4 regions of the Paenarthrobacter sp. NPDC057355 genome follow, and region 1 is predicted to be linked to each of the others. Evidence: riboswitches for the same ligand, from Rfam matches in the RefSeq annotation. Region 1 holds a riboswitch; each other region holds the start of a gene.
The links. A riboswitch is a leader RNA that binds a small molecule or an ion and turns the genes downstream of it on or off. The one in region 1 is predicted to bind thiamine pyrophosphate.

Region 1 (3,923 bases):
GGCCATAAGTGACCCCGCGTTGCATTGAAGCGGTCAGGGCGGAAGATGGACCAGCGCGGGTCGGTGGAACCGGAGATCAGTTGTCCCACGATCTCAGCGGCGACGGGAGTGAGGAGGACACCGTGCCGGAAGAAACCCGTGGCGATCAGCAGGCCTTCGACTTCCCCCGTGGAGTTGCCCACGCGGCCCAGCAGCGGGGCATTGTCCGGAGTCCCGGGACGAGCCCGGGCCGTTGCCTCAAGGAGTTCAAGTTCGGCAACCGCAGGCACGAGCATCTGGGCGTCACGCAGGAGTTGGTAGACGCCACCGGCCGAGACGGCGTTTGAGGTCGCTGACAGACTATCCTCGCGCTGGGTAGCGCCGATCACCACGGTTCCATCCTCCCGCGGGACGATGTAGACGGGCACTCCGCGAACCATGCCACGGACCGTGGCGGTTACCAGCGGGCGAAGGTGGGTGGGCACGCGCAGCCGAAGGATGTCTCCGTAGACCGGCCTGACCGGAAGGCTGAGCTCCTCCGGAAGGGCTTCCAAGTCAGGAGCGCCCAGCCCGTTGGCTACTACGGTCTCGCCCGCAACGACAGACTGTCCGGAATCAAGTTCCACTCCGCAAACACGGTCGCCGTCCCACAACAATCCACGGGCAGACTCCCGCACTGCGTAGCCGTCACCGGCCCCCTGCACCCAGCTGCCATCGTTCGGTAAGTGCGCAGCCAGCCCGGCCAGCAGCTGCCCGGCCAGCTTGCGTGGATCCACCTGGTGATCGGCGGGAATGTCGAAGGCACAGGATATTTGCGGGCTCAGGAGTGGTTCGCGGTTCCTTGCTTCACGCAAGGACAGCGGTTCGACCTCCAGACCCGCCGCAAGCTGAACCGTGCGAAGGTCCGCGAGCGCCCGGCGGTCCGCAGCGTCGGCACCCACGGCGAGGGTCGGCGTCGTGCTGTATCCAGTGGCTTCCACCGGCTGAGGGAGGCCGCCCACGAACGATGGCCACAATCGGGAAGACACGAGCATGAGCTCCAGGAGGTCTTCTTCCTGGTAGTGGAGTTCGCTCACAGGTGCCAGCATGCCGGCGGCGGCGAAGGTAGCGCCGCTGGCGGGCGCCGGGTCGATGAGGGCCACGGAGCGGCCCAGCTTTCGCACTTGATGGGCAATGCCCAGGCCGATGACGCCTCCGCCAATGACAGCGACATCTGCGTGAATGGCTTCTGCCATCTGATTCCTTCCCTACGCCGGTACTAGCCGGATCAGGTCAAGCGGTCGGCTCCTAAGCCCTCTCAGCCGGACGGTCACAATGACGGTCGTCGCGGCTCCCGCGGTACGTGCCCAGTTTAGAGGAACTACTGTGGTTTCCATGACCCAGCATGAATCCCTCGCCTCGGCCCGCCTCTACCTGTGCACTGACGCGCGCAAACGACAAGGCGATTTTGAAGACTTTATGGACGCAGCCTTCCAGGGCGGAGTGGACATCATCCAGCTCCGCGACAAGACGATCGAAGCGGCCGAGGAGTTGGAGTTGCTGGCCGTCCTGCGCAGCGTCGCGGAACGGCATGGGCGGCTGTGGGCAGTGAACGACCGGGCCGACGTCGCCAGTGTTTCCGGGGCTCCGGTGTTCCATGTGGGCCAAAAGGACCTGCCTCTGGAGATCGCCCGCACCTTCCTCCCCGCCCCCGCCGTAATTGGCTTGTCCACCCACACTCCCGAGCAGGTCAATGCGGCCATCACGGCCTCGCCCGGCGACGCGGGACTGGATTACTTCTGTGTGGGCCCCGTGTGGGCGACCCCCACCAAGCCCGGCCGTGAAGCCGTGGGAACCGGCTTGGTCACATATGCCGCGGAGGCGATTAAGCGCGCGGAAGAGACCACCGGCGGGGCCGTCGATTTGCCCTGGTTCGCAATCGGTGGAATCGACCTCGGCAACGTCGAAGAAGTAGTTGCAGCCGGAGCCAGCCGCATCGTCGTCGTCCGGGCCATCACCGAAGCGGAAGATCCGACGGCGGCAGCCAAGTCGCTGCTCGAAGCCCTCGACGCCGCTTAGCTGCAACTCAGCAGACCGCTCGCCTCCGGTCCGCCACCCAAAACCTCGCACCCACACCACTGAAGGAAGTACACGTGAGTTACCCGAGTTACCCGCCCGCGCCCGAAAACGGCCCGGGAGCGGGAGTTCCACCGGTCCCCAACGCACCTGCCCCTTACGGCAGCCGTTATCAGGGTGGGCCGAACACCGGGTATCAACCCACCCCTGATTCCGGCCCTTACGGCACACCGGCCGGTGGCGGAACATCAAAGTCATTCGTGGTCACGTGGATCCTGTCCTTGCTCCTGGGCGGCTTGGGTGTCGACCGGTTCTACCTTGGCAAGATTGGCACCGGCATCGCCAAACTCCTCACCGCCGGCGGGTTCGGCATCTGGTCGATCGTGGACCTCATCATCACGTTGACAGGTAACGCCCGTGACAAGCAGGGCCGCCCGTTGGCCGGCTACCCGGAAAACAAGAAGAAAGCATGGATCATCACCATCGTGGTGTGGCTCGCCGGCCTGATCATTGGCATCATTTCCGCGGTGCTGTCCCTGACGCTCTTCGCCGCCGCGGTCCAGGGGCAGAAGACTCCTGTACCGGTCCCTCCTTCAGCTTCCCAGGAGGCGCCCCTGCCCTCTTCCGGCGCTGCCAGCGACGCAAATTCCTTCACAGTGACCGTGTCCAGTGGGGACACGGTGAAGGTGGGCATCGTTGACTCCCTCTACACCGAGGAAATTCTGGACATGCCCTACCTGGAGCCAGCCAATGGAGGGTTCCTGCTGATGGAAGTTTCCTGGCAAACTGCCACGGGAACCAGCTTCGCGACCGCCACAAACTTTGAAGCCTATGATGCTGACGGCAAGGAGGGCGAACTGCTCTTCCTCACGGAAAGCATGGGGAGCTTCCCGCCGGGGAATGTTGCGGCCGGGCAGTCAGTGCAGGGCATCATTGGCTTTGACATCAAGAAAGGCCCCACCACCATCGTCGTCAACGACCTCTACGGTGAGAAGGCAGCGAGCTTTACGCTGACCCCGGCAGGCTAGCCTCCGACAGCACAGCGGTGCTGCCCACAGAAACCCGTAGTCGCTTGGCGGCTGCGGGTTTGCCTGTTGGGCGTCCAAGACTATCGGCCTGTTTCGGGCTACGCTGATTTTCGTGTCACATCACCGGATAGCGCCCAACGTCGACGATTCATCGGACCAGCTTGCCGCAGCCCTCGCGGCCCTGAGGACAGAGCTGGAGCTGCCCGGTGAGTACCCGGTTGAGGCCGTCCAGGAAGCGAGGGACGCCGTCGAATCCCTTCACCTTCCCGACCGGGACCTGAAGGACATTCCGTTTGTGACCATCGACCCTGCGACGTCCACCGACCTTGACCAGGCCCTGTTCATTGATCGTGCCGGCGAAGGGTACAAGGTGCTTTATGCGATCGCCGATGTTCCCTCATTCGTGGCTCCGGGAGGGGCCCTGGATTCAGAAACGCGGCAGCGGGGACAAACATTCTACGCGCCGGACGGGCGCATTCCTTTGCACCCGGAGATCATCAGCGAGAACGCCGGAAGCCTGCTGGCGGGCCAGGATTCTGGGGCCTTCGTCTGGGACTTCGACTTGGATGCAAAGGCGAAGGTGGTGAACGTTTCCGTCGCGCAGGCCACCGTTCGCAGCCGCGCCAAGTTGAGCTACGCCGGCGCCCAGCAACAGATTGACGACGGAACGGCACCCCCCGTACTCCAACTCCTCAAGGAAGTTGGACTCAAAAGGGTCGAGTTGGAGCGGCTTCGTGGTGGGGCCAGCCTCAACATGCCCGAGCAGGAAATAGTCCACGTGACCGACGGCGGGTACAGGATCATTGCGGCGCCATCCCTGCCGGTGGAGGACTGGAATGCGCAGATATCGCTCATGACAGG
Region 2 (3,923 bases), on a different contig from region 1:
CTCCGACGTCCTGCTGGCTATCGTGGGCGCAGCGCTTGCCGTGGACATGGCGGTAAACCGGCACCTCAACAATCTGGTGTTGCTGGTGGCCCTTGCGATCATTGGATTCATAGGCTCGGTGACGGTTGCCCGCTTCGTGGCCGAGAGGAGGGAACACAGCAATGAATCCTGATGCCTCCGGAGTAGATGTGGTCATCGACGCCGTCACCGTGGTGTTCCTTATTGTCGGTGCGCTGATGTCCCTTGGCGCGGCGATCGGCCTGCTGAGGTTCCCGGACCTGATGAGCCGCATGCACGCAGCCACCAAGCCGCAGGTGCTCGGCCTGTTCCTGATGCTCTCAGCCATCGGCCTGCAGATGCGCACCTGGTGGGTGTGGCCGGTCCTGCTGGTGGCGTGGATCTTCCAGCTCCTCACGGCGCCGGTGTCCGCGCACATGGTGGGCCGCTCCGCCTACCGGACCAAGCACGGACACCGCGAGAAGCTCACCAAGGATGAGCTCGAAGCCGTGGTCCAAAGGGCTGCTGCCGGCCAGGAGCCCCTGGAACCTTAACAGCAACTGGAACCTTAACAGCAACGCGGGGTCACTTATGGCCCGTCCCAAGGGGATATATGGGCCATAAGTGACCCCGCGTTGCTTTTGCGGGTGTGGTGCTTAGACGATGTCCTGGGACTTGGCGAAACGGGCAATGGCCCGCTGCGTCCCCCGGCTGGTGAGGACCTGGATGACCGTGCTCACGAAGGCGGAAATAAGCGCGAAGGTCAGGGCCGAGCGCAGGCTCGTCTCCACGTCGTCGTTGCCTGTGGGCGGCTTGTTGCCTGTGGCCTTTTCCCAGCCTTTGTTGACGAGTTTGGTACCGACAAAGCCCGCGCCGAGGCTTACCCCGGCGCCCAACAGCTTGAAAAAGAGGTTCATGCCCCCAGCCTAGCTGTATGGCAGGCTACCCGCGGTTCTCCCGTTCCTTGAGAAACGCAGTCAAGGAACCTACCGGGGCCAGCACCGGAACCACCGGGTGTTCGGCCGACCAAACAGCGTCCACGGAGTCGAAAGCCTCGATTTCCTTCAGCAGGTAATACGTGGGCGGCATCAACTTGAGCCTGCCTTCGGCTTCGGAAGCCAAAATCGCGCTGACCGGCATCCACAGCGATTGCCACGCCTCCGTGGTCTGATGCCGGGGCTGTGCTTCCGGTGCGGGCTTGGCGACGTAGAAGTAGGTGTCAAAACGCTTGGGCATGTCCACGGGAGTGATCCAGTTGGCCCACGGGCGCAAGGCAGCGGCCTCAATGGCAAGCCCCGCCTCTTCGTGGACCTCGCGGATGGCTGCAGCCAGGACAGTTCCCGAGGCATTCCGGGCTTGGGTTGGATCCGAGGCAATCGAGCTTTGCGCCCAGTCGGCAGCGTGGCGTTGGAGCAGCTCCGTCGGGTAATCCCATCCGGCCTGATCCGCCTTATCCACCCGGCCTCCGGGGAACACCACCATTCCCGCAGCGAAGTCCATGGTGCTGACCCGGTGTTGGACGAACGCCTCAAGCCCGGAAGGGGCATCGCGGAGCAGGATCACGCTGGCTGCGAGGGGTGGCTCGGACACTGGCGTGGCGTCGGGGAGGTTGGAACCGGGAACATCCGTCATGCAGCCATTCTTGCAGGGTGCGTTGCCTGGCCTGCTCTGCGTGCCACGGGCGAGGAATGGGGCGCAGAGCGGGCCTCGCAACGGCAAGGGCGGAATGTGACCCCGTCTGGCCGCCCACCCGGACTCCCTGGCACGCCAAGGTGTAAACTGAACCCGCCCATCAGGGCAGATTTGATAACGACAGGGGAGCGCCGCCGTCGAATCCTGCACCACGCAGGAGACGCGAGGGCGCTGAGAGTGCGGACAGCCGCAGACCCTCGAACCTGATCCGGTTAGTACCGGCGCAAGGGAGTCGAGCTTCTCAGAGTGTCCGGGTCCGGACGGCGCATGCCGTTTGGAAGCCGGGGAGCACTTTCCCCTCCTGTAACCTCAGGAGGCAGAAAAATGACCACGGTAAACGTGAAGAAGACCAGTTACAGCTGGCGTGTTGTAGACATCGTGGTGGCGGCCCTCATCGCCATCGCCGGCGGCGTGATCTTCTGGGCCTGGTCCCAGGGCGCCGCGATCGTATCCATTCCCATGAACGCGGCCTACCCGCCGCTGACCGGCCTGATCGCCGGCGGCTGGATGATTCCCGCGGTCCTTGGCATGCTCATTATCCGCAAGCCCGGCGCAGCCCTGTTCTGCGAGGCTGTGGCCGCCACCGGCGAACTCATCATGGGCTCGCAATACGGCACCACCGTGCTCATCTCCGGTGTCCTCCAGGGCCTCGGCGCCGAGCTCATCTTCGCGGCTTTCCGTTACAAGAAGTTCAACCTGCCCGTTTCATTGCTGGCCGGTGCGGGCGCCGGACTCTTCTGCGGCCTTAACGACTCCTTCCTGCCATGGGGCTGGAACATCGCCTACGAGGCAATCGACAAGCTGACCTACATCACCTTCACCACGATCTCCGGCGCCATCATCGCAGGGGCCCTCTCCTGGGTGGCCACCCGCGGTCTGGCGAAGACGGGCGTTCTGAGCTCCTTCGCCTCGCGCAAGGCCGCCTCGGAGCCCGTCTTCAGCTGATGCCCGCCACACACAGCGGCTCGGTCAAGCCTGCCGCCATTTCCGCCGAGGGGTGGGGGTGGCGGCATGCCGGCCGTTCCACGCCTGCCATCCAGGGCTTGGACCTTCGGATCGAACCGGGGGAGCGGGTCCTGCTGCTGGGCCCGTCAGGGGCCGGCAAGTCCACGCTGCTGCACGCCCTGGCCGGGGTGCTGGGTGACGAGGAAGACGACTCGGACGAGACAGGTTCGCTGTTGATCGACGGCGTTACACCCCGTGAGTCACGTGGCCGCGCCGGGTTGATGCAGCAGGACCCCGAAACCCAGGTGATCCTCTCCCGCGTGGGCGACGACGTCGCTTTCGGTGCGGAGAACCTGGCCGTGCCGCGGGATGAGATCTGGTCCCGCGTGCATGAAGCGCTCGACGACGTCGGCTTGCGTACCGCTGCGGGCGGCGGTTTGGCGCTGGACCACCCGACGGCGGCACTTTCCGGCGGCCAGAAGCAGCGGCTTGCGCTGGCGGGCATTTTGGCGATGCGGCCCGGGTTGATCCTGCTCGACGAACCCACGGCCAACCTCGATCCCGCAGGCGTCCTGGAGGTCCGGGATGCGGTGCGCCGCTGCCTGGACAAGACGGGCGCCACGCTGGTGGTCGTGGAGCACAGGGTGTCCGTGTGGAAGGACCTGGTGGACCGGATCGTGGTCCTGCAGCCCGGTTCTGCCGGTGGTGGAACGCTGCTGGACGGACCGCCGGACCAGGTTCTCACCAAGGCACGGTCAATGCTGATGGCAGCGGGCGTGTGGGTCCCCGGTTACGTCCCTGCGACGCGGGCGCGGACCCAGGCGGACGGTCCCAACCAGCTGCTCCTCGCAGCCCAGGACCTGGCCGTTTCGCGGGAAAAGCCCAAGCGGAAGGGCTTCAGGACCATCCCGCCCGTTCCCGCGCAGAAAGACATCACCGCCCAGGTCAGGGCAGGCCAGGCTTTGACCATTACCGGGCCGAACGGTGCCGGCAAATCGACCTTTGCGCTCACGTTGGCCGGCCTTCTGGCGCCGGTGGACGGCACGGTGAGTGCCGGCGTCGAGCTTTCGGAAGGAGCGGGCATTGACCCGTACAAGTGGAAAGCTGATCAGCTGATCTCACGGATCGGAACAGTTTTCCAGGAGCCTGAGCACCAGTTCGTTACAGGCAACGTCCTGGACGAGCTCATGTTCGGCCCCAAGCATCTTGGCCACGGCGAGGAGCGCGTCGACGAACTGGTGGAGCGGTTGAGGCTGGGCCATCTGGTAGACGCGAATCCCTACACATTG
Region 3 (3,923 bases), on a different contig from region 1:
TTGTCGTTGACAGCGGAGCTTCCGGCCACGGCTTCCCACCGGGCCCTGATGGAACCGCTGTACGAGGTTCGGGGCCAGCTCAACGACGCTGATTACCAACGCGAGTATTACCTGCGTGCCTTTTCTGCTGAAACGGGTGGCTTGGAATCCCTTGAGGCACAGCGCGCGGCTCGCCGCCTAAGGCTGCAGGCGCCGCCTTGGGAGGCCCCGCTGCACATCGTTCCCGGAGTGCCCACCTTGGTCCTGACCGGTGGGTGGGAACCCTTGTATGAGGAAATTGCGGCGTACCTCCAGGAGACCGGTGCCCTTCGCCGCGTTGCAGCTGGCGGGCACCGGCCCCAGGATTCATCCGACGGGGATCACATCATCCGCACCTTTGTTGCAGACGTGGAGCGGACGCGCTCACTTCAGGCGTCCTGAGTTCGAGGAACCTGAAGCTCCGGCAAGTACACCTTCGCGCCGGAGGCCAGGAATTCGGCACTCTTTTCCTGCATTCCGCTGTACATTTCTGCGATCGCCGCTTGGGATTCTGCCGAGCCGTACTCATCGCGGATGTCCTGGCTGATGCGCATGGAGCAGAACTTGGGGCCGCACATTGAGCAGAAGTGTGCCGTCTTGGCAGGCTCTGCCGGCAGGGTTTCGTCGTGGAAGGACTCCGCCGTGACCGGGTCCAGGGACAGGGCAAACTGGTCCCGCCACCTGAATTCGAACCTGGCCTTTGAAAGGGCATCGTCCCGTTCGTGGGCGCCGGGGTGCCCCTTGGCCAGGTCAGCGGCGTGGGCCGCGATCTTGTAGGTGATCACGCCTGTCTTCACGTCGTCTTTGTTGGGCAGGCCCAGGTGTTCCTTGGGTGTGACGTAGCAGAGCATGGCTGTGCCGTACCGGGCAATCTCAGTGGCACCAATGGCGGAGGTGATGTGGTCGTAGCCTGGAGCGACGTCGGTGACCAACGGTCCCAGTGTGTAGAACGGGGCGCCCTTGCACAGTTCCTGCTGGCGCTCCACGTTCTCCCGGACCAGATGGAACGGAATGTGACCGGGACCCTCCACCATGACCTGCACGTCGTATTCCCAGGCACGCTGGGTCAGCTCGGCCAGAGTATCGAGTTCGGCAAACTGTGCGGCGTCGTTTGCGTCGGCCGTCGCGCCCGGGCGCAGGCCGTCTCCCAAGGAAAACGCGACGTCGTACTTGGCGAAGATTTCGCACAGCTCGTCGAAGTGCGTGTAGAGGAAGTTTTCCTGGTGGTGGGCCAGACACCATCCGGCCATGATGGAGCCGCCTCGGGAGACGATGCCCGTGACGCGGTTGGCGGTCAGCGGCACATACCTCAGCAGCACACCGGCGTGGATGGTCATGTAGTCCACGCCCTGCTCGCACTGCTCGATCACGGTGTCGCGGAAGATCTCCCACGTGAGCTTGTTGGCTTCACCATTGACCTTCTCCAGCGCCTGGTAGATGGGCACCGTGCCGATGGGTACCGGGGAGTTCCGGATGAGCCACTCGCGGGTGGTGTGGATGTCGTCGCCGGTGGACAGGTCCATGACGGTGTCCGCGCCCCACTGGGTGGCCCACTGAAGTTTGTCCACTTCTTCGGCGATGGAACTGGTGACGGCCGAGTTTCCGATGTTGGCGTTGATCTTCACCAGGAAGGCTTTGCCGATGATCATGGGCTCGGACTCGGGGTGGTTGATGTTGTTGGGAATGATCGCCCGGCCGGCGGCGACTTCGCTCCGGACCAGTTCAACGTCGCAGTTCTCCCGTAACGCGACGAACTGCATTTCGGGGGTCACCACGCCATTGCGTGCGTAGTGCATCTGGGTGACGGTTTTGCCTTCGACGGCGCGGCGGGGCACGGGCTGCGCCCCCTTCCACTCCGCAGAGGCCGCGCCTCGCCGCAAAGCCGCCTTGCCGTCGTCGAGCAGGTTGCGTTCGCGGCCCGTGTAGGGTGCGGTGTCGCCGCGGGCTTCAATCCAGGCGGCCCTGAATGGTTCGAGCCCTACTACGGGATCGCTCCCGGGGCCGGCCGTCCGGTAGACCTGCAACGGCGCGTTGGCCTGGCCGTTGGGGGAAGGCTCAAGCGAAATTTCGGTCACCGGAACGCGGATGCCGCTGGCAGGGTCTTCGACGTAGGCGAGCGAATGGGACTTCAAGGACTGCGTAACAACCGTGTCTTCGACAGGGCTGTTTTGGGTAGGGCTGTGCTGTGTTTTGGTGGTGCTCAAAGGATTACTCACTTCCTTCGCCGGCATTACCCGGACAGGTTCAACGGTCGCAGGCTGCCTCAGCCCGATCTCAGCCCCTGCAAGGGCCCCCGTGTGGTCGTAGACGAAGCTACCACAGCTGCCATGGGGCGCCCAGTCACATGAAGGCGGCACCTGCAGGGGCCCCGGCGCGGACTAGGATTTTGGCATGTCCAACATCATCGAATTCACCGGACCAGTGCTCGTCGCCGCGGATCAGGAACGACGTGGTATGTGGTCCGTTGGAGGCACGCTGACCTTCCAACGTCCGTCAGGGCAGCCGGAGAAGGTGCTCGATGGCTGGGTCCTCCCCGGATTTGTTGATGCCCATTGCCACATCGGCTTGGGCCCCGGCGGCGCGGTGGACGAGGCCACTACCCTCGCACAGGCCCAGGCGGACCTGGCCGCCGGGACTCTGCTCATCCGCGACTGTGGATCGCCCAGCGACACACGGTGGGTGCAGCAACGGGAGGACTTGCCTCGGCTGATCAGGTCCGGCCGCCATATCGCCCGAAGCCGCAGGTACCTGCGCGGGCTGGGTCACGAGATTGAGCCGGAGCAGTTGGTGGAGACCGTTCGGAAGGAAGCGCGCGACGGCGACGGTTGGGTGAAATTGGTCGGGGACTGGATCGATCGCGGCATAGGTGACCTGGCGGCCTCCTTTCCTGCCAGGACCGTAAGGGACGCCGTCCGGGCTGCGCACGACGAGGGCGCCAGGGTCACGGCGCATTGCTTCGCGGAAGAGACCATCGATGACATGCTCGATGCCGGTATCGACTGCATCGAACACGCAACGGGTCTGTTGCCACGACACATCCCCAGGCTCGTGGAGCAGTCCGTCCCGATCGTTCCCACGCTGGTCAACATCGCCACCTTCCCGGATATCGCTGCCCAGGCCGCGCCAAAATTTCCTGAATACGCCCACCACATGACGCGCCTCTGGGAGCGGCGGCGTGAACGTGTGGTGGAGGCGTACGAAGCCGGAGTCGCCATCTACACCGGTACGGACGCCGGGAGCGTCATCAGACATGGCCGTATTGCCGACGAAATGAACGAACTGCACGACGCCGGCCTGCCGCCGGCCGCGGTCCTTGACGCCGCCACGTGGGGCGCCCGGAAGTGGCTGGGCGCCGAAGCCATCAGCGAAGGGGCGAGTGCCGACGTCGTGATCTGCCACGAGGATCCGCGCCGGAACGTCAGTACCGTTTCGGCACTCAAACACGTCGTCCTGCGAGGGCAGCTGATCCGCTAGGAATAAATTGAAGCTTCAAGTAATTTAGATAGGTAGAACGTGCCGAAAGGCGGCCGCATCAACACCGGGAGCTTCACATGTCCGCTTCATCCATACAGGACCTTCTGCCTGCCGACCTCGCCATGGGCACCGTTATGCTCAAGGTCGGCGATATGAAAGTCATGAGTGACTACTACCAGCGCGCCTTGGGGCTGGAGGTTGTTGCCGAGCAGGACGGCGGCCTCTACCTCGGGCGGGTCGGCAAGCCCGTGGTCCACTTGGCCCCGGCTGCCGGTCTCCAGCTTCCAGGGCGTGGTGAGGCCGGGCTGTTCCACACCGCCATCCTCTTCCAGGACCAGCCCTCATTGGCGGCCACCATCGCAACCGCCGCCGGTTATGAACCCCGTGCCTTCGTGGGAAGTGCGGACCACCTGGTCAGTGAAGCGTTCTAC
Region 4 (3,923 bases), on a different contig from region 1:
CTGGATGACGATCTTCGGACCACGGAGGTCTTCGAGGATTTCAGCCGTAACCTTGACGTTGGCCAGTTCCGCAGCAGCGGAGGTGACCTTGTCGCCGTCAACCAGGAGCAAGGCGGGCAGCTCAAGCGTGCTGCCGGCTCCACCGGGGACGCGGTTCAGCGTTACGTAGTCTCCAACGGAAACTTTTTCTTGGCGGCCGCCTGCGCGGACAATCGCGTACACCACTTGGGTACTCACTTCTCTCGACGTTTATAACTAAATTTGCGTGCGGAACCCTGAGCCGGAAATCAGGCTGGGTTCACGCTGTGCCTCAACGCCGTGGACTTCTGTTCGAAGCCCGCGAGTCATCCCATGAACAATTCCACGGGGCATAACCCAAGTGTTGGCGTAAGCACCGAAGATCAAGATTACGCTAGTTTGACCCTCAGCTGCAAATGAGGCCGGATCCGGAGGCTGCCACGTGACTTGCGTCACGAGTCGTAACGGACTCTCCCGGCACCGTGCCCATACAGCCTACAGGGTTCGGCAACGCTTCACGCGATCCGGCGCGCGGAGTAAGCCGGCTTTGCTACCGGATTGCCGCATGGCCCGGGGCGTAAAGCCGGGGAGCATCGAAGAACGCGGTCTCGTAGCGGCAGGACTGCCGGAAGGCCTCGAGCATGTCTGCCCGCTCACGGCCCGAGGCTGCGACTGCCGCGGCGTCGGTAAACGTGATGGCCTCGCGGGTAGCGGCGGCAAAGGCCTCGTCGGCATAGGTCCTCAGCCACTCCGCGTAAGGATGGGCGGCTGACGCCCCGGCCTCCACAAAAGCTGTGTGGAGTTTTTGCCCCACCTCCGCGTACAACCAGTAGCAAGGCAGGATTGCGGCCAGGACCACTGCGTAGCTGCCCGACATCGAAGCGGCCAGCAGGTGGTCCACGTAGGCTTTGGTTACCGGCCCGGTCACGTCCGACGCCTCACGGGTGCTCAGCCAGTTCCTGTGCAGCTCCGATTCAACTTCCAGGCATTGCTGTGAGCCCTTGGCCCAGAACAGCTGTTCCTCTTCCGTGGGCGCCAAGGCAGCTGCCCGGGCAAGCACCCTGGAATAGCCGTTCAAATAGATGGCGTCCTGTGCCAGGTAGTAGCTGAATGCCGTCTCCGGCAGCTGCCCGGACTGCAGTTCCTGGATGAAGTCCAGCTCGTGGATTCTTTCAAGCTCAGGGACGGCTTCTTTCCACAACGTGGCTGCGAACCCGCCGCTGCTGAGCTTGCGCTGATGGTGGAAGTGGTCCACAGGCCCGTTGCCTCCGCCAACCTCCAACTCAGCTGAACCCCTCAGCGCTTGGAGCAGCCAGGGTTTTACGTCCCGCAGCGACGCTTCCCAGTCACCCTCACGTACCTGGACCGTGGCCAACGCCGAAGACAACGAGCACCCAGTGCCATGGCTGTTCTTTGTGTCAATCCGTGGTCCGGCTACCTCCACGATGTCCTGTCGCAACAAGCCACCGGTGTTGATCAACGCGTCCGGACATTCCGAGCCCGCCAAGTGACCGCCCTTGACCAGCACGGTGTTGCCGCATTCTGCGGCCAGTCGCTTGCCTTGCTCCAGGGCCGAAGCCCAATCGGGCGCCTCGGGCTCGCCCAACAACATGGCAAGCTCCGGCAGGTTGGGCGTGATGAGGTCCGCCAAGGGAAGCAGGGAACGAAGAGCATCCCCTGCCGTCTCCGTCAGGAGGCGGTCACCGCTGGTGGCTACCATCACCGGGTCAAGGACGACGACGGCGGGACGCACTTCCTCGAGCCACCTGCGGACCTCATTAATCACCTCTGCGTCCCCCAGCATCCCGATCTTGACGGCATCGATGGCAATGTCGCTGCTGATCGCGGTCAACTGTTGCCGCAGGAACTCCACCGGGGGTACGTGCACCGCGCTGACGCCATGGGTGTTCTGTGCAGTCAGGGCAGTGATGGCAGCCATTCCGTAGCCGCCGTGCGCGGCAATGCTCTTCAGGTCCGCCTGGATTCCGGCTCCCCCGGAGGGATCGGAGCCTGCAATGCTCAGTACCCGCGGGGTCTGCCTGCGGTCCGTCACCAACGGGTATACAGAGGAATATGACAACTCAGCCATGAGGACATCCCTTCGCCGGTGCTAACCGGACAGGTTCAACGGGTCTGGATCTCAGCCCGGCCCAACGCCTGGCACCCCGTGTCAGTCCCCCAGCCTAACGCACCGGTAAAGGCAAGGGCCCCGCAATGCCCGCTCCTGGCGGATATTACAGGGCCCTTGAAACCGCTGGGTCGATCAGAGCTCGGAAGCAGGCACGCCGACTCCAAGGATGATGGGTTCCTCTGAAGCCGGCTTCCTGACCGGTTCTGCCGGCGCCTTGGACTCGTGGGCTGAACCCTGGGCAGCCGAAGCAGCTTCCTCGTGGTGCTCAACGCTGGTCTCGTTGGCTGCCCCTTGTGCCCTGCTGGCACTGCGGTTCCGGCGGCCCCGGCGGCCACGCGAAGCCGAAGGAGCTTCCTCGGCTGCGGGAACCCGTGCCGAAGCTGCCGCGGCCGGGGCCGCTGCAGCCTTGGGAGCAGCCGCCGCTGCACTTTCCTGGGTGCCCTCTTCCTCGACCGCCGGGGCTGCCCCGAGGTGCGAGAACGCCTCGGCCAAACGGTCCAGGCTCATGGCCGGTTCGGAGCTCTGCGGCTCGTCGTGGTGTTCAACGAACGGCAACGCAACTTCTTCACCGCCAAAGCGAAGCACCGGGGTGGAGCGTGCTTCCCGGACCGCGGCCTCATGGGCCTCTGCGGCCTGGTCCGCGGGAGCATCCGCGGTCACAGGAGGCACAGACGTTGCGCCGGCGTCGTGCTGTCCTGCAGCCCGGGCCAGTTCTTCGGCCTTGTGAATTTCGTCGTCGTGCAGGTGGGCAGCATGCGCAGCGGCGGCAATAGTTGCCAGCGCCGCACGGGTCGCTTCGGCCTTTGCCTGGCGCGCAGGATCCTGCGGTTCCGGGTGGGCAGCCGGTGCGGCCGGGGCGGGTGCCGAGTGGGCCTGGGCCGGCGCCTCTGCCGCACCCTGCGCTCCGCCCTTGCCGCGGCGGCGCTTGCGTTCGGTGCGGGCGGTGGGCTGCTGAGCCTCGGTGTTGGGACGGTGTTGCTCGGCGGCCACAACGTTGGCACGGCGGTGCTCCACGGGCTCGTCGTGCGTCACGACACCGCGGCCTGCGCAATGCTCGCATTGCTCACCGAAAACTTCAAGGAGTCCGGTGCCCATGCGTTTGCGCGTCATCTGTACCAAACCGAGCGAGGTCACTTCAGCAACCTGGTGCTTGGTACGGTCGCGGCCCAGGCATTCAACCAGGCGGCGCAGCACAAGGTCGCGGTTGGATTCGAGGACCATGTCGATGAAGTCGATGACAATAATGCCGCCGATGTCACGCAGGCGAAGTTGCCGGACTACTTCCTCGGCAGCTTCAAGGTTGTTCTTGGTGACTGTCTCTTCCAGGTTGCCGCCGCTGCCGGTGAACTTACCGGTATTGACGTCCACCACGGTCATGGCCTCGGTGCGGTCGATGACCAGCGAACCACCGGAGGGCAGGAAGACCTTGCGTTCGAGTGCCTTGTGGATCTGCTCGTCGATGCGCCAAGCGGAGAAGATGTCCTGGTCCTTGGTCCACTTCTCGAGCCGGCCCACCAGGTCGGGAGCAACGTAGGTGACGTAGGCCTCGATGGTGTCCCAGGCGTCGTCACCGGAAACGATCAGCTTGGAGAAGTCCTCGTTGAAGACGTCGCGGACCACCTTGATGGTGAGGTCCGGTTCGCCGTAGAGCAGCTCCGGCGCAAGCACCTTGGTGGAGGAAGCCTGCCCTTCGATACCTTCCCACTGCGCGCGGAGCCGGTTGATGTCGTGGGTCAGTTCTTCTTCCGACGCACCTTCAGCGGCGGTACGGACA

Region 2: another riboswitch for thiamine pyrophosphate. It lies ahead of ACFUOZ_RS11370 (ECF transporter S component); the one in region 1 lies ahead of thiO (glycine oxidase ThiO).
Region 3: another riboswitch for thiamine pyrophosphate. It lies ahead of thiC (phosphomethylpyrimidine synthase ThiC); the one in region 1 lies ahead of thiO (glycine oxidase ThiO).
Region 4: another riboswitch for thiamine pyrophosphate. It lies ahead of thiD (bifunctional hydroxymethylpyrimidine kinase/phosphomethylpyrimidine kinase); the one in region 1 lies ahead of thiO (glycine oxidase ThiO).

What each region holds. Positions count from the first base shown of each region.
Region 1 covers NZ_JBHVAL010000002.1:306,968-310,890, forward strand. The annotation lists gene thiO (glycine oxidase ThiO) at 1-1,214, opposite strand, end outside; TPP riboswitch at 1,206-1,326, opposite strand; gene thiE (thiamine phosphate synthase) at 1,354-2,037, shown strand; gene ACFUOZ_RS05365 (NINE protein) at 2,112-3,062, shown strand; gene ACFUOZ_RS05370 (RNB domain-containing ribonuclease) at 3,175-3,923, shown strand, end outside.
Region 2 covers NZ_JBHVAL010000008.1:89,253-93,175, reverse strand. The annotation lists gene ACFUOZ_RS11390 (monovalent cation/H+ antiporter complex subunit F) at 1-172, shown strand, start outside; gene mnhG (monovalent cation/H(+) antiporter subunit G) at 162-551, shown strand; gene ACFUOZ_RS11380 (DUF4235 domain-containing protein) at 654-914, opposite strand; gene ACFUOZ_RS11375 (NUDIX domain-containing protein) at 940-1,629, opposite strand; TPP riboswitch at 1,802-1,937, shown strand; gene ACFUOZ_RS11370 (ECF transporter S component) at 2,014-2,634, shown strand; gene ACFUOZ_RS11365 (ABC transporter ATP-binding protein) at 2,634-3,923, shown strand, end outside.
Region 3 covers NZ_JBHVAL010000019.1:71,102-75,024, forward strand. The annotation lists gene ACFUOZ_RS17895 (alpha/beta fold hydrolase) at 1-420, shown strand, start outside; gene thiC (phosphomethylpyrimidine synthase ThiC) at 408-2,222, opposite strand; TPP riboswitch at 2,218-2,325, opposite strand; gene ACFUOZ_RS17905 (amidohydrolase family protein) at 2,410-3,492, shown strand; gene ACFUOZ_RS17910 (VOC family protein) at 3,570-3,923, shown strand, end outside.
Region 4 covers NZ_JBHVAL010000001.1:775,847-779,769, forward strand. The annotation lists gene rplU (50S ribosomal protein L21) at 1-225, opposite strand, end outside; gene thiD (bifunctional hydroxymethylpyrimidine kinase/phosphomethylpyrimidine kinase) at 569-2,107, opposite strand; TPP riboswitch at 2,098-2,196, opposite strand; gene ACFUOZ_RS03590 (Rne/Rng family ribonuclease) at 2,282-3,923, opposite strand, start outside.